Regions from separate parts of the Streptomyces sp. 7N604 genome, predicted to be linked through region 2. Evidence: riboswitches for the same ligand, from Rfam matches in the RefSeq annotation. Region 2 holds a riboswitch; each other region holds the start of a gene.
What was found. Region 2 has a riboswitch for cobalamin ahead of ACTWP8_RS25575 (ribonucleoside-diphosphate reductase subunit alpha). Riboswitches for the same ligand answer to the same signal wherever they lie in the genome.
Positions count from the first base shown of each region.

Region 1: linked by a shared signal. The riboswitch ahead of ACTWP8_RS17935 (cobalamin biosynthesis protein) and the one ahead of ACTWP8_RS25575 (ribonucleoside-diphosphate reductase subunit alpha) in region 2 are both predicted to bind cobalamin.
Region 3: linked by a shared signal. The riboswitch ahead of metE (5-methyltetrahydropteroyltriglutamate--homocysteine S-methyltransferase) and the one ahead of ACTWP8_RS25575 (ribonucleoside-diphosphate reductase subunit alpha) in region 2 are both predicted to bind cobalamin.

Region 1 covers NZ_JBQQBX010000015.1:49,979-60,201, reverse strand. The annotation lists gene cobN (cobaltochelatase subunit CobN) at 1-2,368, opposite strand, end outside; gene ACTWP8_RS17940 (cobyric acid synthase) at 2,398-3,966, opposite strand; partial or broken gene ACTWP8_RS17935 (cobalamin biosynthesis protein) at 4,317-5,249, opposite strand; cobalamin riboswitch at 5,464-5,594, opposite strand; gene ACTWP8_RS17930 (hypothetical protein) at 5,884-6,123, opposite strand; gene ACTWP8_RS17925 (inorganic phosphate transporter) at 6,185-7,447, opposite strand; gene ACTWP8_RS17920 (class II aldolase/adducin family protein) at 7,651-8,358, shown strand; gene ACTWP8_RS17915 (alpha/beta hydrolase) at 8,459-9,586, shown strand; gene ACTWP8_RS17910 (hypothetical protein) at 10,044-10,223, shown strand, end outside.
Region 2 covers NZ_JBQQBX010000024.1:70,339-80,561, reverse strand. The annotation lists gene ACTWP8_RS25590 (tetratricopeptide repeat protein) at 1-86, shown strand, start outside; gene def (peptide deformylase) at 195-842, shown strand; gene ACTWP8_RS25580 (ribonucleotide-diphosphate reductase subunit beta) at 955-2,022, opposite strand; gene ACTWP8_RS25575 (ribonucleoside-diphosphate reductase subunit alpha) at 2,023-4,524, opposite strand; cobalamin riboswitch at 4,679-4,809, opposite strand; gene ACTWP8_RS25570 (Uma2 family endonuclease) at 4,938-5,522, shown strand; gene ACTWP8_RS25565 (YbdD/YjiX family protein) at 5,586-5,792, opposite strand; gene ACTWP8_RS25560 (carbon starvation CstA family protein) at 5,789-8,005, opposite strand; gene ACTWP8_RS25555 (GntR family transcriptional regulator) at 8,156-8,929, opposite strand; gene ACTWP8_RS25550 (sugar ABC transporter substrate-binding protein) at 9,241-10,223, shown strand, end outside.
Region 3 covers NZ_JBQQBX010000007.1:206,766-216,988, reverse strand. The annotation lists gene ACTWP8_RS10285 (glycoside hydrolase family 5 protein) at 1-1,618, shown strand, start outside; partial or broken gene ACTWP8_RS10280 (C4-dicarboxylate ABC transporter) at 1,924-2,292, shown strand; gene ACTWP8_RS10275 (helical backbone metal receptor) at 2,258-2,977, opposite strand; cobalamin riboswitch at 3,064-3,283, shown strand; gene metE (5-methyltetrahydropteroyltriglutamate--homocysteine S-methyltransferase) at 3,511-5,790, shown strand; gene ACTWP8_RS10265 (hypothetical protein) at 5,856-6,017, opposite strand; gene ACTWP8_RS10260 (5'-3' exonuclease) at 6,087-7,016, shown strand; gene ACTWP8_RS10255 (siderophore-interacting protein) at 7,072-7,926, shown strand; gene ACTWP8_RS10250 (aldo/keto reductase) at 8,069-9,076, opposite strand; gene ACTWP8_RS10245 (AraC family transcriptional regulator N-terminal domain-containing protein) at 9,166-10,137, shown strand.

The DNA.
Region 1 (10,223 bases), on a different contig from region 2:
CGGCCACGGCGTCCGCGCAGGAGGGGCCGGGCGGTGCCTCCCCAGAAACCACAGCAGGCCCGCCCAGGACCTCGGAGACCAGACCGGGGGCCGCGGCGGCATCCCATCCGCGCGCCTCCAAGCCCTCCGCGAGCCGGCGGCACAGCTGCTCCAGCAGGTCGATCGCGTCCGCGGCCGTACGGGACGGCCCGTCCACCAGCTCCGTCAGCTCCACCGGCACCTTGACTGCCCCGCCCGGCTCGGCCAGCAGCTCCTTCTCCACCAGCCCGAAGTGCCGGGCGAGCGCGGCCCGCAGGCCAGGCAGCGCCTCTGCCCTGCCGCCCCACACCTGTGAGGCGCGCAGCACGGCCAGTACGAGGTTGACGCGGGCCTCGCCGGCCGGCCCGCCGCCCAGGATGTGCAGCCCGTCGCGGATCTGCACATCCTTGATCTCGCACAGGTAGCCGTCGATGTGCATGACGAACTCGTCGAACTCGTCGTCGTCCGGCTGCTCGTCGACGTGCAGGTCGTGGTGCAGCTCCGCGGCCTTGACCAGGGTCCAGATCTGCGCCCGCACGGCCGGTGCCTTGGCCGGGTCGAGATCGCTCACGAGCGCGTACTCGTCGAGCAGCTGCTCCAGCTTGGCGAGGTCGCCGTAGGTGTCGGCGCGCGCCATCGGCGGTACGAGGTGGTCGACGACCGTGGCGTGGCCGCGGCGCTTGGCCTGGGTGCCCTCGCCCGGGTCGTTGACGATGAACGGATAGACCAGCGGCAGGTCACCCAGGACGGCGTCCGGGCCGCAGGACGCGGACAGGCCCAGGCCCTTGCCGGGCAGCCACTCCATGGTGCCGTGCTTGCCCATGTGGACGATGGCGTCGGCCCGGTAGGTGTTTTCCAGCCAGCGGTAGGCCGCCAGGTAGTGGTGCGAGGGCGGCATGTCCGGGTCGTGGTAGATCGCGATCGGGTTCTCGCCGAAGCCGCGCGGCGGCTGGATCATCACCACGACGTTGCCGAACTGGAGCGAGGCGAGAACGATTTCGTCGCCGTCGACGTAGAGCGAGCCCGGCGGCTCTCCCCAGTGCTCCAGCATGCTGTCGCGCAGCTCGGGCTCCAGCTGCGCGAACCACTCCTGGTAGTCCGCAAGCGGCACGCGCGCGGGGGCGGCGGCGAGCTGCTCCTCGGTCAGCCACTCGACGTCGTGGCCGCCCGCGGCGATAAGTCGATGAATCAACTGGTCGCCTTGGTCGGGATGGCCCTCGACCGCGTACCCGGCGTCCCGGAGCGCGTCGAGCACCCGTACCGCCGAGGCGGGCGTGTCCAGGCCCACGGCGTTGCCGACCCGCGAGTGCTTCGTCGGGTAGGCGGTGAAGACGACCGCGAGCTTCTTCTCCGCGTTCGGCTTGTGCCGCAGCGCCGCGTGGCGTACGGCGATTCCGGCGACGCGGGCCGCGCGCTCCGGGTCGGCGACGTACACCGGTACGTCGTCCTCGCCCGTCTCCTTGAAGGAGAACGGCACGGTGACCAGCCGCCCGTCGAACTCCGGGATCGCGACCTGCATGGCCGCGTCCAGCGGGGACAGCGCGGCGTCCGACTCCTCCCACGCGGCCCGCGAGGAGGTCAGGCACAGCCCCTGCAGCACCGGCACATCCAGCTCCGCCAGCGCGCCCACGTCCCACGCCTCATCGTCGCCCCCGGCCGACGCGTCGCTCGCGCGCGTGCCTCCCGCCGCCAGCACGGTCGCCACGATCGCGTCCGCCCGGCCCAGCAGCTCGTAGAGGCCCTGGTCCGCGCCCCGGAGCGAACCGCAGTACACGGGAAGCGCGTTGGCGCCCTTCGCCTCGATGGCATCGCACAGCACATCGACGAAGGCGGTGTTCCCGGACAGATGGTGGGCCCGGTAGAAGAGGACCGCGACCGTGGGGCGTGCGGCATCGTGCGCGCGCTCCCCTTGTGCGCCTGCTGTGTGCACGCCGAACGTCGGCATCTGCCGCGGCGGTTCGAAGCCCTCACCGCTCATCAGCACGGTGTCGGACAGGAACCGCGCGAGCTCGGCGAGGTTCGACGGGCCGCCCTCCACGAGGTAGCGCAGCGCCTCGGCCACGACACCGGCCGGGACCGACGACTCGGCCATCAGCTCCGCGTCCGGCACGGATTCACCGCCCAGCAGCACGGTCGGCACGCCCGAGGCGCGCAGCGCCGCGAGCCCGTCCTCCCAGGCCCGCTTGCCGCCCAGCAGCCGTAGGACGGCGATGTCCGCGCCGTCGAGCAGGCCCGGCAGATCGGCCTCGGCATCCACGCGCGCGGGGTTGCCGATCCGGTACGCGGCGCCGGAGGCGCGAGCCGCCAGCAGATCCGTATCGGCGGTGGACAGCAGCAGCACAGTGCTCACGGTGGCCCCTTCGATTCGTGCGTTGTCCTTCATGGCGCCCCCGGCGGAACGCTGTGACCTGGCATCCCCGGCGGAACGAACGGCAGCCCGGACGGCGCGCCGTCCTCGATCAGCCGCAGCAGCGCGTCCGTATCGGCGTGTTCCTCGATCAGATCGCCCAGGCGGTCCAGCTGCTCCTCGCGCAGCGCCCCGAACGACGTATCAGGAGCGGGTACGAAGCGGCGCCCGGCCGCCTCCGCGACGCGCCGCAGAAAGGCGCGCCGGAACCCGTCGCTCTCCAGCGAGCCGTGCCAGTGCGTGCCCCAGACGGACCCGACCCTGCAGCCGTCGAGACCGCGGCCCTGGCCATCGGAGATGAACGCCTCGTCTCCGCCGGTCACCTCGGCCACGCCGTGGTGGATCTCGTAGCCCTCGACGCGCTCGCCCAGCGCCTCGCCCACCGGCCGCGCGAGGGTCTTCTCCGGCGCGAAGCGGACCCGTACGGGCAGGAGCCCGAGCCCGTCGACCGCCCCGGCCCGCGACTCGACGTCGTCCTCGATGCGCTCGCCCAGCATCTGGAAGCCTCCGCAGACGCCGAGCACCGGGCGGCCCTCGGCGGCACGCCGGGCGACGGCGGCGGCGATACCGCGCTCGCGCAGCCACTCCAAGGCGCGCACGGTGCCGCGGGTGCCGGGCAGCACGACCAGATCCGCGTCGGCCAGCTCCTCCGGGCGGTCGACGAACCGCACCACCACGCCCGGTTCCGCGGCCAGCGCGTCCACGTCGGTGAAGTTGGACATCAGCGGGACCGCGGCGACCGCCACCCGCAGCACGTCCTCGCCGTGCGGCGGGGCGACGACCGACTCGCGCACCGCGCCCCGCAGCGACACGCGCAGGCCGTCCTCCTCGTCGATGCCGAGCCCGTGCGCGTACGGCAGCACACCGAAGGTCCGCCGCCCGGTCAGGCCGCGCAGCATCTCCAACCCCGGCTCCAGGAGGGCGACATCGCCGCGGAACTTGTTGACCAGATACCCGGCGACGAGCGGCTGGTCCTCGCGGCCGAGCAGCGCCGTCGTGCCGAAGAAGGAGGCGAAGACGCCGCCCCGGTCGATGTCCCCGACCACCACGACCGGCAGCCGAGCGGCCCGCGCCAGCCCCATGTTGACGATGTCGGTGCGCCGCAGATTGATCTCGGCCGGGCTCCCGGCCCCTTCACAGATCACTGCGTCATACGTGCCCCGCAGCTCCTCCAGGCACGCCACGACGGTGCCGAGCAGCTCCTCCTGCCGCCCTCCGTGGTAGCGGCTGGCGCTCAGCTCGCCCACCGGCTTGCCGAGCAGGACGACCTGGCTGCTGCGGTCGCTTCCGGGCTTGAGCAGTACGGGGTTCATGAGGGCCGTCGGCTCGATACGGGCGGCCGCGGCCTGCATGGCCTGGGCCCGCCCGATTTCGGCGCCTTCGCGTGTCACGAACGAATTCAGTGACATGTTCTGCGCCTTGAAGGGCGCGACGGATACGCCCTTGCGGGCCAGCCAGCGGCAGATGCCGGCCGTGACGACGCTCTTGCCCGCGTCGGATGTGGTCCCGGCGACCAGCAGCCCGCCGCCCCTGCGATTCATGACCGCTCCTTCCGGGCCCCGGGAACGCGCGCGCCCCGACCGAGCCGCCCCGCGAGCCCAAGCCGCCGTACGACCCCGCTCCCCGGCAACCCCGCCTCCGACCGCGCCGGTACCAGCCCCTCCGCGCCCGGCCGCTGCGGCCCCGGACCCTTCAGCCCCGGACCCTCCGTCCCCAGGCGTTCCGCGTCCGGGTTTTCCCACCCGCCCGCCCTGAAAGGGGCGTCCGGGTGGGAAAACCGTGCCGCAGAGCCGGTGTTCGCCGCGCGCCGGTCTCTCGCGCGGATGCGCGCTGCGTCGGCGGACGTGGCGCGCAGCGCGGTCCGGAGCGCGCCCGGCGCCGGTGGTGCGCCGGCAGCCCACGCCAGCCGTGCGGCCACGCACGCCGCCAGCGCGAGTGTGCTCACGCGCCGCGAAAGCCGTACCGCACGCTCGATGTCCTCCACCGCCACCGGGCGGTTGCCTTCCCCCAGCACAGGACGGTGCTCGACCCGGCCGCCGTACGCGAGTGTGCCCCCGAGCCGTACGCCCAGCGCGCCCGCGAACGCGGCTTCCACAGGACCGGCATTGGGGCTGGGGTGCTTGCGCGCATCGCGGCGCAGGACGCGCCACGCGCCCCGCGGGTCGGGACCCGCCAGTACGGCCAGCGCCGCGGTGAGCCGGGAGCCCGGGAAGCCCACGAGGTCGTCGAGGCGGGCCGAGGCCCAGCCGTAGCGCCGATGGCGCGGCGACTTGTGACCGACCATGGCGTCAAGGGTGTTGACCGCCCGGAACCCCACCAGCCCCGGCACGCCCGCCACCGCGCCCCAGACCAGGGCGCCCACGACCGCGTCCGAGGTGTTCTCGGCGACGGACTCCACGACGGCGCGCGCGATCTGCCGCTCGTCCAGGGCCTGCGGGTCCCGGCCGCACAGGTGTGGGAGGCGGTCGCGGGCCACCTCGATGTCGCCTGCCGCCAGCGCGCCGCCCACGGCCCGCGCCTCGCGGCCGAGCGACGTGCCGCCCAGCACCGACCAGGCGGCGACGGCGGTCAGCGCCACGGCTGCCGCGGGGGAGCGGCGTACGGCGCGCGACAGCGCTGCTGCCGCGGCCACGGCGCCGCCCGCGCACACAGCGGCGTGCAGGGCGCCGTACGCGCGGTGGTCGCGCCACAAGCGCCGCTCGACGGCGGCCGCGGCCCGCCCGAAGGCGGCGACGGGGTGACCGCGCCGCGGATCGCCGGCGACGAGGTCGCAGGCGAAGCCCAGCGCGGCGCCGTACACGAAAGAGGCGTGTTCGGCACGCATCGGATCAGGACGCCGTCGTGCCTCGGAGGGAACGCGCGCGGGGGGCACGCGCGCGTAGGGAACACGGCCGTGGGGAACACGGGCGGCGGGAAAGCGCGACGGCGGTTCTTGGGGAACGGCGGGTATGACGCGAACGGCGCGTACGGCGGCAGCCGGGCATGGCGATATGTCCTCACTCAGGGTCCGCGCCCTGGCTCGACGTGACCGGCGGTGAGAGTCTCCTGGCTCCCGGATCGGCGCTTCCCCCGGCCTTCCAACCCGTTGTTAAGGGCCGTGACTTCTGGGGTGGGGGAGCGCTCCCCGGTGACAGTGGCGGGACCGCGCCGGATTCGCACCGGCTTCCTCTCCTGCCGCCGTTTGGCTCCGGCAGTCCACCACGGCCCGCGAACGCCCGTCAACTTGCCCCTTGACCTGCGGCAGGACCTCACACGCCCGCGGCCGGGGAACGACTGCGATCGTTCCCCGGCCGCGGGCACGAAGGGCTTGCCGCCAACAGGGGCGGGTGGGGCCATCGTTGTCCCTGCGCGGAGACGGAAGCGGAGGCCCGCTGCCGCCGCCCCACGTGCCCACGCGCGCGTGGGGCGCATGACGAGCGGTGCTCGCATGGGCGCATGGCGAGCGGCGCGGGGCTCCGTCAGGCGACGATCAGGTAAATCCCGTACGCGACGGCCGCAGCGCACAGCGCGTAGCAGGCGTACGCGCCCCCGCGCGCGAGGACCGGCGGTGCACCGGTCGCGGCGACCGTGCCGTCCGGCTGCGGCTGCGCCTTCCTGGAGCTGCCGACGATGCCGAGCGTGAACAGGCCGACCATCCCGACGGTGACCAGGAGGCTGACGCCGAAGACCTGGCCGAGTGCTGCCCAGTCGATGTCCATGCGGATGCTTCCTTCTTGCTTCTCTCGACCGATCTCGATTGATCCCGATTGATCCCGGGGCCTAGGCCGTGACCTTGGTGGTGGCGGACTGGGACTTGGACTGCGACTGGGGCGGCGGGCCGGCCGACTCCTGGGCTCCGGCGGCGGCCGTGCCCACCGGCGGCGGGGAGACGGACTTGATGGCTGCCGTGACGACGCCCTCCGGCTCTGCGCCCTCGACGCCGTCGACGTCGTTGACGTTGGTGTGGTCGACCGGCCTGCGGCGCGAGGCGATCCAGATAGCGGCACAGGCCGCAAGCGCGAGCACGGCGACACCGGCGACACCCGCGGTGCCCTGCTTCGCCAGCAGCGCAGCGGCGCCGCCGACCACACCCGCGGCCGGCAGGGTCAGCCCCCAGGCCGCGAACATCCGGCCAGCCGTGGACCACCGCACCACGCCGCCCTTGCGGCCGAGCCCGGAGCCCATCACGGCGCCGGAGCAGACCTGGGTGGTGGAGAGGGCGAAGCCGAGGTGGGAGGAGGCCAGGATGGTGACCGCGGCGCCGGTCTGGGCGGCGAAGCCCTGCGGCGGCTGGATGTCGGTGAGGCCCTTGCCCATGGTGCGGATGATCCGCCAGCCGCCCAGGTAGGTGCCGAGCGCGATGGCGAGACCGGCCGAGGCGATGACCCACAGCGGCGGGGCGGCGTCCGGGGCGAGCGCGCCACCGGTGATCAGCGCCAGCGTCATCACACCCATGGTCTTCTGCGCGTCGTTGGTGCCGTGGGCCAGGGAGACCAGCGCGGCCGAGGCGATCTGCCCGGCGCGGTAGCCCTTGGCGGTGGCCTCCGGGTCGGCGTTCCGGGCGGCGCGGTAGGACAGCCGGGTCGCCAGCAGGGTGGCGATGCCCGCGACGACCGGCGCGGCGACGGCCGGGATCAGGACCTTCATGACGACCTCGTCGCCGTGGACGGCGCCGAGGCCCGCCGAGGCGACGGTCGCGCCGATCAGGCCGCCGAAGAGGGCGTGCGAGGAGCTGGAGGGGAGACCGGCCAGCCAGGTCAGCAGATTCCAGACGATGGCACCCACCAGACCCGCGAAGATCACTTCGGGCTGGATGCCGGATTCATCGACGATGCCTTTGGAGATGGTCGCCGCGACCTCGACCGAGAGGAACGCCCCGACGAGGTTGAGGACCGCCGACATCGCCACCGCGGTCTTGGGCCTGAGAGCCCCGGTGGAGATGGTGGTGGCCATGGCGTTGGCGGTGTCGTGGAAGCCGTTCGTAAAGTCAAACACCAAGGCCGTGATGATCACGATCCCGATGAGAAGCGTGATGTGTTCCATTCACCCAGGCAATCAGTTTGGTGGTCAGTGGCTGCCGTGACCGTAGGGATGCTGAGTGAACGGAAGGTGAACTGGATGGGGCGTTGGGGTGCTGTCGTATCCATGGAGGTTGGATCTCGGCGAGGCGCAGAGCGGCACAAACCGACCGGTGGTGCCGCCCCCACTGAATTCTGTGAAACAGATCACTGTCTTTGAGGTGAACTTTGGAGTCGCTGCAAAGCCCCTCGGCGCCCCTGGTGGAGGCCTGGGCCGACGTGGTCGCCACGGCCCGCCGCACGGTGGCCGACGGCCTGGTCGTGGGCACCTCGGGGAACGTGTCCGCCCGCGTCGGGGACACCGTTCTCGTGACCCCGACCGGCGTGCCGTACGACCGGCTGGCCCCGGACGACCCCGTCGGCGTCGACCTCTCTGGCCGCCAGGTCCTCGGTGAACTCAAGCCGACCAGCGAGCTGCCCATGCACCTCGCCGTCTACCGCAACACCCGCGCCGCGGCCGTCGTCCACACCCACGCCGTCCACGCCACGGCCGTCTCCACCCTCGTCCCCGAGCTTCCGCCCATCCACTACATGACGGCGGCGCTCGGCGGACCGGTGCGCGTCGCCCGATATGCGCTCTACGGGAGCGACGAATTGGCCGAGAACATGCTCCGCGCACTCCGCGACCGCAGCGGATGCCTGCTGCAGAACCACGGCACCGTCGTCCACGGCGACAGCCTCGACGAGGCGTACGACCGCACCGCGCAGCTGGAGTGGATGTGCAGGCTCTGGCTCGCCGCGCACGCCGTACCCGGGCGTGAACCCAGCCTGCTGTCCCCGGACCAGCTCGCGGAGGTGGCGGAGAAGCTCCGCGGCTACGGCCAGGGCGACGGCGATGGCGAGGGCGACGGCCGGCGCGACGGCGAGCGGAGCTGACCCCGCCGCGTCCCGGACCCGCGAAGGTGTCCCGGATCCGCGTACGCGTACGGTGTCCGCCCGCTGGCCGCTCGCCTGGCACCCGACCACACTGGTACGGATGCGCCTGCGTACAGCGGCGGCCGTGGCGGCCGCCACCCTCCTCGGTGCCGGCGCGGCCGCCGTGGCGGCCGGGCGGTACGCCTGTGACGCTGCCCTGAAACCCTCGCGCGTCCGGCCGCTGCCCACCGACCCGCAGCTCACCGTCCACGCCTCGGCCGCCGACCAGATCACGCTCACCCGCAGCCTGGCGTCGCTGCGGCCCGGCACGTACGGGCTGACCGGCGGCGACCGGCACGCGATCGTCGGGGCGGTCCTGAGGAACTCGCCGCACCCCGCGGACTCGGTCGTCCGCCGCCTCGAGCGGGTCACATACGGCACGCTGGAGCCCGGCGACCGGATGTGGCTCACCCCGCAGGTCTACATCGGGAACCCGCGCGACGCCCTGGGACTCGACCACGCCGACGTGGACGTGCCCGGCGAACTCGGCGCGCTGCCCGCGTGGTTCGTACCCGGCGCCCGTGACACCTGGGTGATCACCGTGCACGGCCTCGGCACCAGCCGCGAACACCCCATGGTCATCATGCCCTTCCTGCACCGGCACCGGTTCCCGATCCTCGACCTCGCCTACCGCGGCGACCTCGGAGCCCCCCGCTCCCCGGACGGCATCGGCCACCTCGGCGACACGGAGTGGCGCGACCTGGACGCGGCGATCCGCTACGCGGTGCGGTACGGGGCGGAGACGGTCGTGCTGTACGGCTGGTCGACGGGCGCCACGATGGCGCTGCACGCCGCGGCCGAGTCCGCCCTGCGGAACCGGATCAAGGGCCTCGTCCTCGACTCGCCCATCCTGGACTGGCAGGCGGCCGTACGGGCTCTCGCCGCCGCGGACGGCGCGCCGCGGCCGCTGCTGCCGCTGGCGGTACGGGCCGCGCAGGGGCGTACGGGTCTGGGCAGCGGGCGCCTCTCGGCGTCCGCCGACCCCGACCGGCTGTCCGTACCGGTGCTGATCATGCACGGCCCGGACGACACGATCGCTCCGTGGGACGCTTCGCGCGCCCTCGCGGAACGCCGCCCGGATCTGGTCACGCTGCTCCCCGTCGAACACGCCCCCCACGCGTCGATGTGGAACGCCGACCCCGAGTCCTACGAGGAAGCCCTCCGCCGTTTCCTCACCCCCCTGATGTAGCCCCGCCCCCACCCGCCCCCTTTAGGGACGGGCGAACGCCCGCCCGTCCCTACCACCCGGGTCGGACGGCCGCAGTAGCCTCCCACCCTTTAGGGCCGGTCGGCTGGCCGCAGTTCCCAACCCCCCGCCCCTTCAGGGGCGGGAAGTCACGCGCCGCAGGCGCGGCACGGGGCGGGCTGCGCCACGCGGGCGTCCACGCGGGTGCCCCGACTGCGGCTCGCCGCGCGGCGCCGCCGCCCAGGGATGCCGCCGCCCGGGGTGCCGGGCCGGGGCTCCCGCCCGCCCCCTTATGGGCGGGCGGGTGGGAAGTTGCGCACCGCAGGCGTGGAGGACGGCCGTCGTGGTGGTCAGCCTCCGCGCGGCGCGGAGCCCCGTCCATCCAGGGCCGAGGTCGTGAGGAATCCGCGCGAGCGGATTCCGATTGGGCTTTCGGGCCGTCAACGGGAAGACTGCTCCCGTGACGTCCCGTACCCCGCGCGACTCCCGGCTCCGCCTTGTCCCCCGACGACCGATGTCCGCCGCCCGCCGGGCCGTGACTAACCGGCGCGCCAGGCCCGCGCCCAGGCCGCCCGAGGGCACGCCGCCGCGGGCCGAACTCGCCCGCCAGGCACGGACGGAGCTCGCCGGAGCCGTGCGG
Region 2 (10,223 bases):
CGGGGCTCGTCCGCGGCCTGCTCGACGGGTGGGTCGCCGACAGCCCGGACACGCGCGCGTGGCGCGATCTGGAAGAGGTCTGCTGAGTCCGGAGTGTCTTGAGGACCCGGCCCGCCGCCGTCGCCACTGGCCGTACCCTGTACGGAGCCCTGTCACGGGCATCGCATCAGGCATGAGGAAGGCGTACGGCGGAGATGGCGCAGCAGGAGAGCGGGCAGCAGGTGGCGGATGCCGAGGCGGAATCCTCGGAGTTCATCGACGACACGGTGGACGCCGAGGCGCGGGAGAAGGCGCACCGCGAGCGCGGCACCGCCCGCCCGATCACCGTCGTCGGCAACCCGGTGCTGCACCGGCGCTGCAAGGACGTGACCGAGTTCGACGACAAGCTCGCGCAGCTCGTCGACGACATGTTTGCCAGCCAGCGGGCCGCCGAGGGCGTGGGCCTCGCCGCCAACCAGATCGGCGTCGACCTGCGGGTCTTCGTCTACGACTGCCCGGACGACAACGGTGAGCGACACGTGGGCGCGATCTGCAACCCGGTGATCGACGACCTGCCCGCCGAGCTCCGTGTCCTGGACGACTCCAACGAGGGCTGCCTGTCGGTGCCGACGGCCTATGCCCCGCTGGCCCGCCCCGACTACGCGGTCTGCCGCGGCCAGGACCTCCATGGCAATCCGATCGCGGTCGAGGGCACCGGCTACTTCGCGCGCTGCCTGCAGCACGAGACCGACCACCTGAACGGCTACCTCTACATCGACCGGCTGTCGAAGCGGGACCGGAAGGACGCGCTCCGGCAGATGGCCGAGGGCACGCCGCGCTACGAGACGGTCCCGAACGACTGACCTTCTCCGTGCTCGCGTAAGGGGCGGCCCCTCTTGAGGCCGCCCCTTACCTGTGCGCCATGCTCGGCGACTGCCGCAGACCCGCGACACCGGGCCTGGGGCAGTCGGTCGTTCAGAAGTCGTCGTCGAAGGCGACCGAGCCCTCGACCGCCACCTGGTACGCGGACGGCCGTCGCTCGAAGAAGTTGGTCAACTCCTGGACGTTCTGCAGCTCCATGAAGGAGAACGGATTCTCCGAGCCGTAGCGCGCCGGCAGTCCCAGGCGGCGCAGCCGCTGGTCCGCGACGCACTGCAGATACTCGCGCATCGAGTCGGTGTTCATCCCGGGCAGGCCGTCCCCGCACAGGTCGCGGGCGAACTGCAGCTCGGCCTCCACGGCCTCCTCCAGCATCGCCGTGACCTGCTTGCCCAGCTCCTCGTCGAAGAGGTCCGGCTCTTCCTGGCGGACAGTGTCCACGACCGAAAAGGCGAACTCCATGTGCATCGACTCGTCACGGAACACCCAGTTCGTACCGGTCGCCAGGCCGTGCAGCAGACCGCGCGAGCGGAACCAGTAGACGTAGGCGAAGGCACCGTAGAAGAACAGGCCCTCGATGCACGCCGCGAAGCAGATCAGATTGAGCAGGAAGCGGCGCCGGTCCTCCTCCGTGCGCAGCCGGTCGATCTCCTCCACCGAGTCCATCCACCGGAAGCAGAACTGCGCCTTCTCGCGGATGGACGGGATGTTCTCGACCGCGGCGAAGGCGGCCGTGCGGTCGTCGGGGTCGGGGAGGTAGGTGTCCAGCAGCGTCAAGTAGAACTGGACGTGGACGGCCTCCTCGAAGAGCTGGCGGGAGAGATAGAGCCGCGCCTCGGGGGAGTTGATGTGCTTGTAGAGGGTGAGGACGAGGTTGTTGGCGACGATCGAGTCGCCGGTCGCGAAAAAGGCGACCAGGCGGCCGATCATGTGCTGTTCGCCCGCGGACAGTTTGGCGAGGTCGGCCACGTCGGAGTGGAGGTCGACCTCCTCCACGGTCCAGGTGTTCTTGATCGCGTCGCGGTACCGCTCGTAGAAGTCCGGGTAGCGCATCGGACGCAGGGTCAGCTCGAAGCCCGGGTCGAGAAGGTTTTTGGAGGTAGAGGTGCCGGCGCGAAGCGCCGTCTTCGAGGGGTGGTGGTCGGGTGACGGGTGGGCACTCATTTACTGGCAGGCCTCGCAGGACTCGGGGTTCTCAAGGGAGCAGGCGACCGCCTCGTCGGGGGCGGCCTGCTGGACTGGAATGGTCGCCGGGGTCGCCGGGGTCGCCGGGGTCGCCGGGGTCGCCGCGGTGGCGGGGGTGGCGGCGGTGTCGGCCGTCGCCGCGGTGGCGGCGCGCGCGGACTGGGCGATCCGCGTCGCCGGGCGCGACCGCAGGTAGTACGTGGTCTTCAGGCCCTTCTTCCACGCGTACGCGTACATCGAGCTGAGCTTGCCGATGGTCGGTGAAGCCATGAAGAGGTTCAGCGACTGGCTCTGGTCGAGGTACGGCGTACGGGCCGCGGCCATGTCGATCAGCGCCCGCTGCGGGATCTCCCACGCCGTCCGGTACAGCGCCCGTACGTCCTCCGGAATCCAGGTGAGGTCCTGCACCGAGCCGTTGGACTCGCGCAGCGCCTCCCGGGTCTGCGCGTCCCACACGCCGAGCCGCTTGAGCTCCGCCACCAGGTAGGAGTTGACTTGGAGGAACTCGCCCGACAGCGTCTCGCGCTTGAAGAGGTTGGACACCTGCGGCTCGATGCACTCGTACACGCCCGCGATGGAGGCGATCGTCGCCGTCGGCGCAATCGCCAGCAGCAGCGCATTGCGCATGCCGGTCCGGGCGATACGGGCGCGCAGCGCGTCCCACCGCTCGGGCCAGCGCGGCTCCGCGGCGTAGTGGTCGGGGTGCAGGACGCCGCGCGCGGCGCGGGTGGCGGACCAGGCGGGGGGAGGGCCGTGCCGCTCGGCGATAGCGCATGACGCCTCGTACGCCGCCAGCATGATGCGCTCGGCGATCTGCGTGGAGAGCCGGGCGGCCTCGGGGGAGTCGAAGGCCAGCTTCAGCCGGAAGAAGACGTCCTGGAGGCCCATCACGCCGAGGCCCACCGGCCGCCAGCGATCGTTGGAGGCCGCGGCCTGCGGCGTGGGGTAGAAGTTGATGTCGACGACCCGGTCGAGGAAGGTCACGGCGGTACGGACCGTGGCGTCGAGCCGCTCCCAGTCCATCTCGCCGTCCTCGCCCAGGTGGGCGGCGAGGTTGACCGAGCCGAGGTTGCAGACGGCGGTCTCGCCGTCCTCCGTGACCTCGAGGATCTCGGTGCAGAGGTTGGAGGAGTGGACGACCCTGCCGGGCTCGGCGGTCTGGTTGGCAGTCCGGTTCGCGGCGTCCTTGAAGGTCATCCAGCCGTTGCCGGTCTGCGCGAGGGTGCGCATCATCCGGGAGTAGACCTGGCGGGCCGGGATCTGCTTGACGTAGCGGCCCTCCGCCTCCGCCTTCCGGTACGCGGCGTCGAACTCGGCGCCCCACAGGTCGACCAGCTCCGGTACGTCCGCGGGCGAGAACAGCGACCACGGCCCGTCCGCCTCGACCCTGCGCATGAACTCGTCCGGGATCCAGTGCGCGAGGTTGAGGTTGTGGGTGCGGCGCGCGTCCTCGCCGGTGTTGTCGCGCAGCTCCAGGAACTCCTCGATGTCCGCGTGCCAGGTCTCGAGGTAGACGCAGGCCGCGCCCTTGCGCCGCCCGCCCTGGTTGACCGCGGCGACGGAGGCGTCGAGGGTGCGCAGGAACGGCACGATGCCGTTGGAGTGCCCGTTCGTGCCGCGGATCAGCGAGCCGCGCGAGCGGACGCGGCTGTACGGCAGGCCGATGCCGCCCGCGTGCTTCGAGAGCCGTGCGATCTGGTGGTAGCGCTCGTAGATCGAGTCGAGCTCGTCCAGCGGGGAGTCCAGCAGATAGCAGGAGGACATCTGCGGGTGGCGGGTACCGGAGTTGAAGAGGGTGGGGGAGCTGGGGAGGTAGTCGAGGCGGCTCATCAGCCCGTAGAGCGCGGCCACTTCGCCGACAGCCCGCTCCGAGCCGTCCTCCGCGAGTCCGCAGGCCACTCGGAGCATGAAGTGCTGCGGGGTCTCGATGACCTGACGGGTGATGGGGTGGCGCAGCAGATAGCGGCTGTGGAGGGTGCGCAGACCGAAGTAGCCGAACCGGTCGTCGGCGCCGTCGGCGAGGGCGGACTCGACGAGCGCGTCGAGGCGGGCGGCGTGGGCGCGGACGAACTCGGCCGTGCCGTCGGCGATCAAGCCCTCCCGGTGGCCGGTCGCGACCGAGGCGGAGAAGGAGACGGCGCCCTGGCCTGCGGCCTCTTCGGCGATGGCGCGGGTGAGCAGGCGCGCGGCGAGCCGCGAGTACTCGGGGTCCTCGGAGATGAGCCCGGCCGCCGCCTCTGTGGCCAGCTCCCGCAACTCGGCCTCGTCGGAGCCCGCGTGGCGGCCGCGGAGCGCGGCCGCGGCGACCCGGCCCGGGTCGGTCGCGGGCAGGTCGGCGGTGAGGTCGGTCAGGGTGCGCAGCAGGGCGGAGCCGGGGCCGTCGGCGATGCCCGCCTCCACGGCTGCTGGGGCGGTCACCGCGGCTGTGGCGGGCTCCGATACGGACTCGCGTGACGCAGGATCCGCGGGCGCGATGGTCACGTGGCTCTCCCTCGCTCGGCTGGGGCCGCGAGGGGTGGTGCGCCACGGGCGCGTGCGGGCGTACGTCACCCCGGGGAAGGGGCGGCAGCACACCGCGCAGCGTCCGTCGGCCCAACCCACGAGACCCGGGACGATTCGCCGCCCGGTCCGGTCGAGCCGGGCGGTGCTGCCGGCAGGTCCTCGGACTCGGGACATGCGCGAACACGCACATCCACACCGTTGCGGGACAGTTCCGGATTCGCACCGGATTCCCCTGCGGTGGCAGCGAGCACGAGCATACATGTAGGGGTGGCCTCGGGGGCCAACCCCCACATCTAGTGAGTCGCGAGCGATGAGGCGCCGACTGTCGGTGCCCTCCGCTATCGTCGTGCGGGTAGGACTGCTCCGTCCGACAAGCAGCAGGAGGAGGCTCGATGACCGTGCTCGCCGACCGGCCGCACATGACGATCGAGAGCTTTGAAGAGGCCGCTCGGATAGCCGCTCGCATGGAGGAAGGCGCACGGCTGGAGTTCATCGATGGGAAAATCAGGAGCAAGCCCATGCCGGACGGGGATCACGGGCGGATTATCGAGTGGCTGACGCGCATCTGCATGCAGTCGCGCCCGGAGCTGTGGCTCTACCCCGACCAGGGCCTGAAGGTGCAGGAGTACCGGAAGGGGCGGGCACGGCCGGACGGCTCGCTGGCGTCCAGCGGCGCCTTCGTCGGCCAGGGCGAATGGGCCGACCCCGCTCCGGTGCTGATGGCCGTCGAGGTCACCTCGTACGACTCCGACACTGATGGGCGCGACCGGACGGAGAAGCCACGCGCCTATGCCGAGACCGGCATCCCGGTCTATCTCCTGATCGACCGCGACAGCTGCGAGGTAACGGTCTTCAGCGAGCCGGACGGCGTCCGGTACGAGAACGCCCACACCGTTCCGTTCGGCAAGGCGGTCGAGCTGCCCGATCCCGTGGGAATCACCGTGGAGACCGCGCCTCTCAAGGACTGGGTGCGCTGACGACGAACGGCCGCCGCAATCCCCGGTGGCGGGGAATACGGCGGCCGTCCTACGACCACGAGTTCAACAGCAGCGGAAGCCCTCCCGCGGGTCGGCTTCCCGCGCATCGATGCGCTGCCGCTCGAACTCGCGTCGGCTCAGCACCTCCGCCCGCGGGTCGTGGGCCCGGGCGTGGGCGACGTAACGGTCGTACGTCGCCTCGCCCGACGCCTCGCGCCAGAACCAGCGGATCTTCGAGGCCGTCCTGCGGATGCCCGCCGCCCCTTTCACGGCTGGGGCTCCCGGTCGCGGGCTCCGCCCCGCTCCCCGGAACCGGCGTCCGCGCCGACCCCGGCCGCCACGAGCTCCGCCTTCTCCTCCTTGGTCGGGAAGAGCCCCGCCGGGGCGACGATCTTCGACTCCTCGAACGGCACCTCGTGCAGCGTGACGCTCTGCGGGTCGCGGATCGCCTTGTAGCAGACCCGGCCCGCGTCGGCGATCACCACGACGATGAGGAGCGCGAAGAGCGCCGCGAGCACGCCGTCCACCGTCGCGTTGGTGACGATGGTGTGCATGTCGTCCATGTTCTTGGCGGGCGGCAGGACCTTCCCGGCGTCGATGGCCTCCTGGTTGAGGGCCCGCTGCTTGAAGAAGCCCACCCGCGGGTCGTCGGAGAAGACCTTCTGCCAGCTCGCGGTCAGCGTGACCGCCGCGTCCCAGGCCAGCGGAACCGCCGTGACCCAGGCCCACTTCAGCCGCCCGGACTTCACCAGCAGCGTGGTGCAGACGGCCAGGGCGACCGCCGCGAGCAGCTGGTTGGCGATGCCGAAGAGCGGGAAGAGCTGGTTGATGCCGCCCAGTGGGTCGTGTACGCCGACCCACAGGAAGTAGCCCCAGCCGCCCACGACGACCGCGCTGGCGAACCACACGCCCGGCTTCCAACTGACCTGCCGGAACGGCTTGTAGACGTTGCCGAGCATGTCCTGGAGCATGAAGCGCCCGACCCGGGTGCCCGCGTCCACCGTGGTGAGGATGAACAGCGCCTCGAACATGATCGCGAAGTGGTACCAGAACGCCTTCAGCCCGGCGCCGCCGATCACCGAGGAGAAGATCTCCGACATGCCGAGGGCGAAGGTGGGCGCGCCGCCCGTACGGGAGAGGAGGCTCTGCTCCTCGACCGACTTGGCCGCCGCGGCGAGCTGGTCGGGCGAGATGGAGAAGCCGAGGCCGGCCACGGCCTGCGATGCCGAGTCGACCGTCGAACCGATCACGCCCGCCGGGGAGTTGACCGCGAAGTACAGCCCGGGGTCGATGATGCAGGCGGTGATCATCGCCATGACGGCGACGAACGACTCGGTCAGCATGGCGCCGTAGCCGACCATCCGGATCTGCGTCTCCTTCTGGATCATCTTCGGGGTGGTGCCCGAGGAGACCAGGGAGTGGAAGCCGGAGAGCGCGCCGCACGCGATGGTGATGAAGACGAACGGGAAGAGCGACCCGGCGAAGACGGGCCCGTTGCCGCTCGAGGCGAAGCTGGTCACCGGGTCCATCTTCATCGTCGGCAGCGCGATGACGACGCCGAGCGCCAGCAGTGCGATCGTTCCGACCTTCATGAAGGTCGAGAGGTAGTCGCGCGGCGCCAGCAGCATCCACACCGGGAGTACGGAGGCCACAAAGCCGTAGACGACCATCCAGATGACCAGGGCGCCCGGCGACAGCGTGAAGAAGTCGGCGAGCGAGGACTCGGCGACCCAGCCGCCCGCGACGATGGCGAGCAGCAGCAGCGCGACGCCGATGGCGGAGACCTCGGTGACCCGGCCCGGCCGCAGTACGCGCAGGTAGAAGCCCATGAACAGGGCGATCGGGATGGTCATGCCGATGGAGAAGACGCCCCACGGCGAGTTCGCCAGGGCGTTCACGATGACCAGCGCCAGCACCGCAAGCAGAATGATCATGATCGCGAAGACCGCGACCAGGGCGGCGGCACCGCCGAAGGGCCCGATCTCGTCCCGCGCCATCTGGCCGAGCGACCGGCCGTTGCGGCGCATCGAGAAGAACAGCGTGACCATGTCCTGCACTGCGCCGGCGAAGATCACGCCGACGATGATCCAGATGGTGCCGGGCAGGTAGCCCATCTGCGCCGCGAGGACCGGGCCGACCAGCGGGCCCGCGCCCGCGACCGCCGCGAAGTGGTGGCCGAACAGCACCCGCCGGTCGGTCGGGTGGAAGTCCACTCCGTTGTTGAGCCGTTCGGCGGGCGTGGCCCGGGACTTGTCGACCTTCAGGACCCGGTTGGTGATGAAGCGCGCGTAGAAGCGGTACGCGATGGCGTACGAGCCGAGGGCCGCCGCCACCATCCAGGCCGCTGAGACTTCCTCGCCCCGGGAGAGCGCCAGCACGGCCCAGCCGGCCGCGCCTATCAGGGCGACGAGCGTCCAGACCGCCACGGATTTGGGATTCAGGTTGCGCGTGGGGGTCTGTGGTGGTGTTGCTGGCTCTGACATGGCAACGAACTCCGTCCCTGCGGCCGACTCCTGTGTAACGCGCAGGAAATCTAAGCCAGCGGTGTGGGAACCGTCACCACCCGGCCGCATACCGGTACGGAAACGGTTGCCAAACCCCCAGGTCACGGAGGTGTCCCGAGCTCCCGCTGATCAGCCCTGAGGGCGCTGCAGACGCGCGACGAACTTGTAGCGGTCGCCGCGGTAGACCGACCGCACCCACTCCACCGGACGGCCGTCCGCGTCCAGCGAGTGCCGCGACAGCATCAGCATCGGCAGCCCCACGTCCGTACCCAGCAGCCCGGCCTCGCGGGGCGTGGCCAGCGAGGTCTCGATCGTCTCCTCGGCCTCTGCCGGCCGGACGTCGTAGACCTCCGCGAGCGCCGTGTAGAGCGAGGTGTACTTGACCAGGCTCCGGCGCAGCGCGGGGAATCGCTTTGCCGACAAATGTGTCGTCTCGATCGCCATCGGCTCGCCGCTCGCGAGCCGCAGCCGTTCAATGCGCAGCACCCGCCCCCCGGTCGCGATGTCGAGCAGCCCCGCGAGCCGGTCGTCGGCGGTGACATAGCCGATGTCCAGGAGCTGGGAGGCCGGTTCGAGGCCCTGGGCCCGCATGTCCTCGGTGTAGGAGGTCAGTTGCAGGGCCTGCGAGACCTTGGGCTTGGCGACGAAGGTGCCCTTGCCCTGGATCCGCTCGAGCCGCCCCTCGACCACCAGCTCCTGCAGGGCCTGGCGCACGGTCGTACGCGAGGTGTCGAACTCGGCGGCGAGCGTGCGCTCCGGGGGTACGGGCGTGCCGGGCGGCAGCGTCTCGGTCATCTCCAGCAAATGACGCTTGAGCCGGTAGTACTTGGGCACGCGCGCGCTCCGCGCGGCGAGGGTGCCGTTGTTGCCGTTGCCCTCGGCGTTGTCCCCTTCGGTTTCCATGGCCAGCCTTCCCGACTGCTGTCCTGCTGCCGTCACCGGCTCCTCCGTCCTCAGCGGCTCACATCGTGGCACGGTCCCGGCCTCTGGCGGCCATCCAGCTCAGGTGTCGGTCCGGTAACGGAGCCGACGCGACTCTTATACACCCTTGACACCCCAAAAGGTCTAGGCCAAGCTGCCGAGCACTGGTCTAAACCATTAAAGACCACGTCCCCGAGCCACACACAGTGCGCGCCCGTAACGAATCGGTTCAAGGGCTCAAGCGACCTGACGGGGGTGGGGGAGTTCTCTGGCATCCGTTGAAGGAGGGTGGCGTGAGGCGCAAGCTCATCGCGGCGGTCGGCGTCGCGGCAATGATCACTGGAGTGGCGGCGTGCGGGTCGGAAGACTCGGGGGCGTCGAAGGATCCCAAGGACCGGAACGAGACGCTCACGGTCTGGCTGATGGTCGATGCGCAGAGCACCTGGCCCGAGCTGGTCAAGGACGTCAACGCGCAGTTCAAGAAGAAGTACCCGAAGGTCACCGTCAAGGTGCAGTACCAGCAGTGGGCGGACAAGGCCAAGAAGCTGGACACCGCACTCGGCGGCAGCAAGTTCCCCGACGTGGTCGAGCTCGGCAACACCGAGACCATGACGTACATCCTCAACGGGGCGCTCGCCGAGATCGACCCCAAGAAGTACGACAACTCCGACACCTGGATCCAGGGCCTCAAGGACACCTGCACCTTCGAGGGCAAGCAGTTCTGCGTGCCGTACTACGCCGGTGCGCGCGTCGCCATCTACAACGCGGAGCAGTTCAAGAAGGCGACCGGCTCGGACACGCTCCCGGAGACCGAGGACGACCTCCTGAAGGCCGCCGACAAGGTCCAGGCCGAGTACGGCGAGAAGGACAAGCGCTTCTCCTCGCTCTACCTGCCCGGCCGCTACTGGTACGCCGCGATGTCCTACGTCGCCGCGTACGGCGGGCGGATCGCCGAGTACGACGAGGGGTCCAGGGAGTGGAAGGCCGCCCTCAGCACCCCCGAGGCGCAGCAGGGCATCGAGCACTTCGTCAACCTGGTCAGGAAGTACAACAAGGGTGACCAGACCAAGGACGAGCAGGACCACGCCAACGTGATGGCCAACGAGAAGGCCGCCCTTCTCTACGGCAACGGCTGGGAGGCCGGCAGCGTCATCGACGGCAAGAACAACGGCAACCCGAAGCTCGAGGGCAAGATCAAGACGGCCGGTATGCCGGGTCCGAACGGCAAGGCCCTGCCCTCCTTCATCGGCGGCTCGGACCTCGCCGTGGTCAGCAA
Region 3 (10,223 bases), on a different contig from region 2:
CCTGGACCGGGCCCGGGTCGGTGAGATCGTGGCCGGATTCCGCGAGCTGGGACTGAACAGCGTCCGGCTGCCCTTCTCCAACGAGATGGTGCACGACCGGCGGCCGGTCCCCGACGCCGCGGTGGCGGCCAACCCCGAGCTCCGGGGCAAGACCCCCCTCCAGGTCTACGACGCCGCAGTCAAGGCGCTGACGGACGCGGGCCTCGCGGTGATCCTGAACAACCACACCAACACCTCGCGCTGGTGCTGCGGCGTGGACGGCAACGAGCGCTGGAACTCGAGCCAGAGCGACGCGACCTGGGAGAGCGACTGGCTGTTCATGGTGCGCCGCTACCGGCACAACGCGCGCGTGGCCGGCGCCGACCTCTACAACGAGGTGCGCCGCTCCGTAGGGGACGACCCCAACTGGGGCCTGGGCGACCGGCACGACTGGTTCGCCGCCTCCCAGCGGCTCGGCGACCGCATCCTCCAGGAGGGCAACCCCGACCTCCTCGTCATCGTCGAAGGCATCAACTGGACCGGCATCCCCGTCGACGGACTCGCCCACGGACGCCCCACCCTCGAGCCCGTCCAGCGGCTCTCGCACACCCTGGTCACATCCGGCAAGCTCGTGTATTCGGCCCACTTCTACGACTACACGGGACCGAACCACAGCGGCGCCACCGGCGCCGGAGAGACCTCCGACCCCCGCTACCGGGACTTCAGCCGCGCCGAGCTGTACGACGTGCTGCACCGGCAGGCCTTCTACGTCACGTCCGTGCGGGACCGGCACTTCACCGCCCCCGTGTGGATCAGCGAGTTCGGGGCCGGCGGGCGGGAGGAGACCGGCGAGAAGCAGCGGGCCTGGTTCCGCAACTTCGTCGACTATCTCGTCGAGACCGACGCCGACTTCGCGTACTGGCCGCTCGTCGGCTGGCACGAGAACCGCAAGGGCAACGGCTGGGCCCTGCTGCACTGGAACGCGGCGGGTGAGCGCATGGGCCTGTTCGACGGTGACGACTGGCGCGCCCCCGCCTGGCTCCGGCTGATCAACTCCCGGGGAAAGACCGGCGAGGTCGAACCGGTCGACCGCTGGTCCATGCTGAGCCCCGACCACGGGGACTTCGTCCAGTCGCTGCGGATGCGCGCGCTGCCGGACTGGGACTCCGGGGCGCGCAAGGCGGCGTGCCCGGACGGGCAGCGGCTCGCCGGGCTCAGCCACACCGGAAACCGGGGGCTGTGCACGGACGCAGGCGCCCGCGGCCTCTGGCCCGCGGGCGGCGGACACGAGGTCGTCCGCGACGAACGGTACGTCGAACCGGGCGGCGGCGACTGGGCCTCGGGGTACACCAAACTCCAGTGCCCGGCCCGCCACTTCCTCATCGGCTACAGCGTGCGCGGAGCCGCCGTCTCCGCCGCCCTGTGCGCGGAGGCGGGCACGGCGCTGGGCACGAACGGCCGGACGGTGTGGTTCGACCGGGGCGACGACCGGCCGGCGGCAGCCAAGGGCGGCGACTTCGCGTACGGCCGCCATAAGGGCCAGTGCGCGGACGACGAGTACGCGGCCGGGGTCGCGTACACCGGGCGCGTGGGGTCGTCGAAGACACCGGATGCGCTGCTCTGCAGAAAGCTTGAGTGAGCGGCGGGGTAGGGGGGACCGGGGGAGCCGTACGGCCGTCAGCGCGCCCGGCGCGTGAGGGACAGCAGGTCGCGGGCCGGGCGCCCGCGAGGGTACTCGCATGGCCACCCTCGCGCAGTCCCGCCCCCGTCCCCTGTCCGGCGCTGGGCCGGCACCCGCCCCCGAGCGCCGGGCGCGGGTCTCGGTGCGCGAACTCGGGCCCAACTGGTACGCGACCGTCATGGGCACCGCTATCGTGGCCACTGCCGGAGCCGGTCTGCGGGTCGGTTCACCCGGCTCCCCCGGCCTGCCCGCCCCGCCCCGGTCAGCTCGCGGACGCGGCGCGCGGCGGCGCGGTCCGGGCGCCCTACGCCGAGGCGCTGGGCGCGTTCGCGGTGCTCTACGGCGTGCCGGTGCTGGGGTTCGCCCTCCTCTGGCTCGTCTTCGCCACCGCGCTGACCGTACGGGCAGTGCGGCGCGGGATGCCGTTCTCGATGACGTGGTGGGCGTTCACGTTCCCGGTCGGCACCTGTGTCACGGGCGCCGAGGCCCTGGCCCGGCACACAGGCCTCGACGCGTACGGCTGGTCGGCCGCGGCGCTCTTCGCGCTGCTCGTGGCGGCCTGGGCCGTCGCCGGATTCCGCACGTTGCGTGCCACGCTCAGCGGCCGGCTGCTCGCAGCGCCGCGCCGATGACGGCCGGGGCCTGTGCCAACGACGGCCCGTACCAGGTGAGATGGCGGCCGCTGACGAGCGCGTACGGCAGGCCGGGGAAAGCCTCGGGGCCGTCGCCGGTCCCGAAGGCGTACGGCTCGTCGGGCAGCACGGCGAGGTCTGCGCCCGCCGCGTTGAGTTCGTCGAGCCGGATCTTCGGATAGCGGTCGGCGTGCCCGGCGTAGATGTTGTCGACGCCGAGTCGCGCGAGCAGGTCGCCCGCGAAGGTGTCGCGGCCGAGGACCATCCACGGCCGCCGCCAGACCGGCACGACGGCCGTCAGCCGGTCCCCGGGCGGCCGCACGTCCTGCCAGGCGGCCTCCGCCTCGTCCAGCCATCGCGGCCGGGCCAGCCCGCAGCCGCGCACCAGCACCCGCACCAGCTCGGCGAACGCCTGCTCCAGCGTGCGCACTTCGGTGACGAGGACCTCGAGCCCCGCGTCGCGCAGCGCGGCCAGGTCGGGCTCGCGGTTCTCCTCCTCGTTCGCGATCACCAGGTCGGGAGCGAGCCCGATGATCGCGGGCACGTCGGGGTTCTTGGTGCCCTTGACCCGTACGACGTCGAGGCCCGCCGGGTGGCTGCACCACGCGGTGGCGCCGACCAGCAGCCCGGGCGCGGTGACGGCCACGGCCTCGGTGAGGGAGGGAACGAGCGATACGACGCGCATGCGATCACCCTACGCACGGGGCGCGGAATCCTTGGGGGCGCGGAGTCCTGTTGTCCACAGGCACATTGATCATCTGCGCACAGGCGTTAGGCTGGCCGTGCAGCTGGTTCGCCCCGCCTCCCAGGCGGGAGCGTCGCAAGAGGGAATCCGGTGGGAATCCGGAACTGCCCCGCAGCGGTGAGCGGGAACGACCGCCGTCTTACGCACTGGACGCCCGGCGTCCGGGAAGCGACGGCCAGTAGGTGCCTGGCAAGGTCATCAGGCGCGCCCGCGAGTCCGAAGACCTGCCACTGCCCGTGCCCCGCCGTGGGGTGCGGCCAACCGGGACCTCGAGGGCGGGTCGGCGGCGGCAGGGGCGTACGGCGTACGGCGTACGTACGAGCGTCCCCGTCTTCGACGTGCTCCGCCTTCCCGAGGTCGCTGACGAACTCGCGAAGGAGAGTTCCGTGACCGACTCACAGACCGCGCAGACGGCACAGACAGCGCAGACCGCGACATCGCCGCGGACCGCGCAGGCCCCGCACACCGCACGCGTGCGGGCGACTCTGCACGGCTACCCCCGGCAGGGCCCCGACCGGGAGCTCAAGAAGGCCGTCGAAGGCTACTGGGCAGGACGCATCACCCAGGAGGAACTGCTGCGCACGGCGGCCGCGTTGCGCGCCGGTGTCCGGCGCGAGCTGCGCGACGCGGGCATCGACGAGATCCCCACCGGCGACTTCTCGCTCTACGACCACGTCCTCGACGCCGCATGGGCCGTCGGCGCCGTCCCGGCCCGGCACCGCGCGGCCGGACTCGGCGAGCTGGACACCTACTTCGCCATGGCCCGTGGCACGGCGGATGTGCAGCCGCTGGAGATGACCAAATGGTTCGACACCAACTACCACTACCTTGTACCGGAGTTGAGCCAGGACAGCGTCTTCGCCCCGGACTCACGCAAGCAGGTCGGGGAATTCGCCGAAGGCCGTGACGCGGGGTTCACCGCCCGCCCAGTGCTCCTCGGGCCGGTCAGCTTCCTGCTGCTCTCCAAGCCCGCCCCGGATGCCGCACCCGGCTTCCAGCCGCTGACGCTGCTGGACCGGCTCCTGCCGGTGTACGCGTCGCTGCTCGCGGATCTGCGGGAGGCCGGGGCCGAGTGGGTGCAGCTGGACGAGCCCGTCCTCGTCCAGGACCAGCCGGGCGCGGTGCTGAGCGCGACCGCGCGGGCCTACCGCGACCTGGGCGCCGTGCCCGCGCGGCCGAAGCTGCTCGTCGCCTCGTATTTCGACGGGCTCGGCGAGGCGCTGCCGGTGCTCGCGGACTCCCCGGTCGAGGGGTTCGCCCTGGACTTCACCGGACCGGCCGCGGCGAATGTGGACGCGCTCGCCGCCATAGGAGGTCTGCAGGACCGCCGCCTGATCGCGGGCGTGGTCGACGGCCGCAACGTCTGGGCCGCCGATCTGGAGCAGGCGCTCGGCACCCTCGCGACCCTGCTGGGCCTGGCCGGGCGGGTGGACCCCGCGCCTTCCTGCTCGCTGCTGCATGTGCCGCTGGACGCGGCAGCCGAGCGGGAGTTGGACCCTCAGGTCGCCCGCTGGCTGTCCTTCGCGCGGCAGAAGACGGCTGAGGTCGCGGTCCTCGCCCGCGCCCTGAACGACGGCCGGGACGCGGTGGCCCCGCAGCTCGCCGCTGCCCGTGCCGCGCGCGCCTCGCGTGCCGGTTCCGCCCTCACCCGCGACGCGGCCGTACGGGAGCGCTGCGCGGCGGTGACGGCTGCCGACACCCGGCGCCCGCAGCCGTACGAGGTACGGGCCGCCGCCCAGCGCGCCCGACTCGGCCTGCCGCCGCTGCCGACGACCACGATCGGCTCCTTCCCGCAGACCGCCGAACTCCGGGCCGCCCGCGCGGGCCTGCGGACCGGCCGCCTCACCGAGGACGAGTACCGGGAGCGGATCGAGCGGGAGATCCGGGACGTGATCGCCTTCCAGGAGAAGGCGGGTCTGGACGTGCTGGTGCACGGCGAGCCCGAGCGCAACGACATGGTGCAGTTCTTCGCCGAGCAGCTGAACGGCTTCCTGGCGACCCGGCACGGCTGGGTCCAGTCGTACGGCACCCGCTATGTCAGGCCGCCGATCCTCGCCGGGGACGTGTCGCGGCCCGCGCCCATGTCCCTGGAGTGGACGCGCTTCGCCCAGTCCCTGACGGAGCGTCCGGTCAAGGGCATGCTCACAGGTCCTGTCACCATGCTCGCCTGGTCCTTCGTACGCGATGACCAGCCGCTCGCCGAGACCGCCCGGCAGGTGGCCCTCGCCCTGCGCGACGAGGTCGCCGATCTGGAGGCGGCGGGCACGGCGGTGGTGCAGGTCGACGAGCCCGCGCTGCGCGAGCTGCTGCCGCTGCGGCGGGCCGCGCGGGCCGGGTATCTGGCGTGGGCCACCGAGGCGTTCCGGCTCACCACGGGCGGGGTCCGGGCCGACACGCAGGTGCACACGCATATGTGCTACGCGGAGTTCGGCGAGATCCTGCCCGCCATCGAGGCCCTGGACGCGGACGTGATCAGCCTGGAGGCGGCGAGGTCCCGGATGGGCATCGCGGGCGAGCTGGCGGAGGCGGGCTACCCGCGCGAGGTGGGCCCGGGTGTGTACGACATCCACTCGCCGCGCGTCCCGTCCGCAGGGGAGATCGCGGATCTGCTGCGGCAGGCGCTCCGGGCGGTGCGACCCGAGCGGTTGTGGGTCAACCCTGACTGCGGGCTGAAGACCCGCTTCCCCGAGGAGGCGGACGCGGCGCTGGAGAACATGACGGCCGCGGCCCGCGAGGTTCGGGCTGCCATCTGACCTCACATGTCTGGGGGCCCGGGAACGACGTCGTCGTTCCCGGGCCCCCAGGCGTCAAGGCGGACTCAGCCGGTGACGGGCGCCATCCGGGCCACCACGTCCGGGTGGGCGTCCATCCAGCGACGCGCGGACTCCTTCTCGTTGCCCTGGCCGGCGTTCTGGATCGCGACCCCCAGCCAGGGGGCCCGCCTCCCCGCCGGCGGACCGCTCCCGTGACCTGGGAGCACAAACCGAAGTTGATCCACTTCACAAATGGAAGGTTCACTCCACGGGCCATGTCAGTCCGGTACGGCATCATGCGGAGTGTGACCCGACGCCTGATGCTCCTCGACTCCGCCTCCCTCTACTTCCGCGCGTACTTCGGCGTGCCGGACTCGGTCAGGGCACCGGACGGCTCGCCGGTCAACGCGGTGCGCGGACTGCTGGACTTCATCGCCCGGCTCGTCCAGGACCACCGCCCCGACGACCTCGTGGCCTGCATGGACGCCGACTGGCGCCCGCACTGGCGCGTCGAGCTGATCCCCAGCTACAAGGCGCACCGGGTCGCGGAGGAGGTGCCGGAGGGCTCCGACATCGAGGAGGTCCCCGACACGCTCTCCCCGCAGGTGCCGGTGATCGAGGCGGTGCTGGACGCGGTGGGCATCACGCGCGTGGGCGTGCCCGCGTACGAGGCGGACGACGTGATCGGCACGCTGACCGGCCATGCCACCGGACCCGTCGACATCGTCACCGGGGACCGTGACCTCTTCCAGCTGGTGGACGACGCGCGCGGGGTGCGCGTGCTCTACCCGGTGAAGGGCGTCGGGACGCTCCAGCCCGTCGACGAGGCGTGGCTGCGCGCGAAGTACGGCGTGGACGGGCCGGGGTATGCGGACCTGGCGCTGCTGCGCGGCGACCCGAGCGACGGACTGCCCGGCGTCCCGGGCATCGGCGAGAAGACCGCCGCCAAGCTCCTCGCCGAGTTCGGCGATCTGGCGGGGATCATGGCCGCGCTCGGCAACCCGATGGCCAAGATCAGCCCGGCGCAGCGCAAGCGCCTTGACGAGGCGCGGGACTACATCGCGGTCGCGCCCAAGGTCGTGCGGGTCGCCTCGGACGTACCGCTTCCGGACTTCGACCCCGCGCTGCCGCGCACGCCGCGCGACCCCGACGCCGTGCTGGCGCTGGCCGAGCGCTGGGGGCTCGGCGGCTCACTGCAGCGGCTTCTCACCGCGCTCCAGCATTGATCCTGTTAGGTTAGGTCTACCTAACCAACGATGGTGTGAGGCAGGGGAGGCCACCGTGGCAGATCGTCCGGCACGTAAGGCACCGAAGCTCAACCGCGCCCGTGTGGTGCGTACGCAGCAGCTCACGCCACACATGGTGCGCGTGGTGCTGGGCGGCGAGGGCCTGACCGGATTCGGCGCGGGCGAGTACACCGACCACTACGTCAAGCTGCTCTTCCCGATCGAGAGCGTGGCGTACCCCGAGCCGTTCGACATCGAGGCGGTCCGCCGCGACCTGCCGCGCGACCAGTGGCCCCGGATGCGGACGTACACGGTGCGCAGCTGGGACCCGGAGGCGCGCGAGCTGGCCCTTGACTTCGTGGTCCACGGCGACGAGGGCGTGGCGGGACCGTGGGCGGCGAGCGTGAAGCCCGGCGAGGAGATCTTCTTCTCGGGCCCCGGCGGGGGCTACGCGCCGGACCCGGCCGCCGACTGGCACCTCCTCGCGGGCGACGAGAGCGCCCTGCCCGCCATCGCCGCCGCGCTGGAGCGCATTCCCGCGGGCTCGCAGGTCCGCGCCTTCGTGGAGGTGGCCGGGCCGGAGGAGCAGCAGGAGCTGGCCGTTCCGCCGGGCGCGGAGGTCGTCTGGCTGTTCCGGGGCGGCGCGCCGGTGGGCGAGGCGCTGGTGGCGGCCGTACGGGCGCTGGACTTCCCGAAGGGCGAGGTGCAGGCGTTCGTGCACGGCGAGGCCGGGTTCGTGAAGGAGATCCGCCGCCTGCTGCGGGTCGAGCGGGAAGTGCCGCGCGAGCGGCTGTCGATCTCCGGCTACTGGCGGCGGGGGCACGACGAGGACGGCTGGCAGGCATCCAAGCGCGAGTGGAACCAGCAGGTGGAGGCGGAACAGGAGGGAACCCCCGCCTCCGCATCCTGAGGGCCGGGGTCCGGGGTGCCCTGGAGAGCAGCGGAGTGCGAGGGCGACGAGGGCACCCGGCTCCGGGCCAGGAGCCGGGTGCAACTCCCCTGGAAGCGACTGGTCAGCGGACGCGCTCACGTTCGCCCCGAGGGGAGCGGCGTCACCAGGACGGCATCATTGCGTCGGGGTAGCGGGATCCGGCCGCGCCGTGCGGCAGGATCTCCTGCACGCGGGCGAGGTTCTCCGGCGTGAGCGTGATGTCCGCCGCCGCGACGTTCTCGGCGAGGCGCTGCGGGTTACGGGTTCCCGGGATCGGCACGATGTCGTCGCCCTGGGCCAGCAGCCAGGCCAGCGCCAGCTGCGTGACCGTGATGCCCCTGGCGTCGGCGAGCGCGGTCAGCTCGCGGATGGCGGCCAGGTTCCTTTCGTAGTTGCCGGGCTGCCAGCGGTCGTCCCAGCTGCGCATGTCGTCCGCAGGGTATTCGGCGGCGGGTTTCACCGTACTGGTGAGGAATCCGCGGCCCAGCGGCGAGTACGGCACGAAACCGATGCCCAGCCCACGCACCAGCGGCAGCACCTCGGCCTCCACGGCGCGCTCGAACACCGAGTACTCGGTCTGCAGCACGGACACCGGATGGACGGCGTGGGCGCGCCGGATGATGTCGGGGCCGGCCTCGCTGAGCCCGAAGTAGCGCACCTTGCCCTCGGCGATCAGCTCGCCGACCGTGCCGGCCACGTCCTCGATCGGCACGTCCGGGTCGACGCGGTGCTGGTACAGGACGTCGATGTGGTCGGTGCCGAGGTGGCGCAGGCTGTTCTCGGTGACTTCGCGGATGTGCTCCGGCCGGCTGTCCAGCGCGACCCCGACGTTCTGCGGATCGCTCAGGTCGAAGCCGAACTTGGTGGCGATCACGATCTCGTCGCGGAAGTCCTTCACGGCGCGGCCGAGCAGTTGCTCATTGCTGCCGGTGCCCATGCCGTACATCTCGGCGGTGTCGAAGAGGGTCACGCCCAGTTCGTAGGCCCGGCGGATGGTGGCGATGCCGCCGGCTTCGTCGGCGGCGCCGTACGCCATGGTCATGCCCATCGTGCCGAGGCCGATCGCTCCGACCTCCAGGCCCTGCGTACCGAGCTTGCGCTTCTGCGCGTTCTTGTTGTGCTGTGTCATGCCGTCAACGCTAGAAGTGCGCCTGCCGGGAGGTCATGGGGCGGAGATCGCATAGGATTGCCTAATCCTCTCAGCAAGGGAGCTCCTCCATGCTGGACCAGCTCGCGGCCGCCGTCGCCCGGCACAGCGACGGCCTGTGGTCCGACAGCGCGGTCCCACGCCTCACGCTGGTAGCGCTCGACGAGCCGGTCGCCCCCCTCGACCTGCTGTACGAGCCGATGATCTGCTTCATCGCCGACGGCGCCAAACGCACCATCGCGGGCGACCAAAGCTGGGTGACCGGGCGCGGCGACATGTTCCTCAACTCACTCGTGCTGCCGGTCACCGCCGTGTTCGAGCGGGTGCCGTACCGCTCGGCGGTGCTGCGACTCCGCGGCCGGGCGCTCGCCGACCTGCTGCTGGAACTGGACGGAACCGACCCGCGTACGCCCCCTGGTCCAGGCGGGCAGATCACAGCGTCGATGACGCCGGAACTCGTCGACGCGGTCACCCGGTGGGTGCGGCTGCTCGACGCCCCGGACGACATCCGCCCACTGGCCGCCCGCACCGAAAGCGAAATCCTCTACCGGCTGCTCGGCAGCCCCCTCGGGCCGCACCTGCGTCACTTCGCACTGGCCGACTCCGGCGCGGCCCGGGTACGCCAGGCAGCCGCGTGGATCAGCGAGCACTACACCGAACCCCTCACCATCGAGGAGATCGCAGCCGTGGCGCATATGAGCACCGCCACCCTGCACCGGCACTTCAAGGCCGCCACCGGCATGAGCCCGCTGCGGTTCCAGAAACACCTGCGGCTGCAGGAGGCACGGCGGCGGTTGGTCGCAGGAAACACCACGGCGGCGCTGGTCGCGGAAGCCGTCGGATACGCGAGCGCGACACAGTTCAACCGCGAGTACCGGCGCGCCTACGGCCTGCCGCCCGCCCAGGACGCGGCCCGCCTGCGCGGCCGGCTGGCGAACGCCCGGGGAGCAGTGAACTCGGCCGGACGTCCGAGGGCGTCCCACATCGGCCTGGCGATGGGGGAACAACGGGGGCCAGTAGGGCAGATCTCCCCTCGGCCATAGGGGACGCCACAGGGGGACGAGGTGGCGATGCAGCCAGACACGGCCTGGCCGTCCCCTCCGTAGCGGAGGGGACGGCCTCGTTCTGT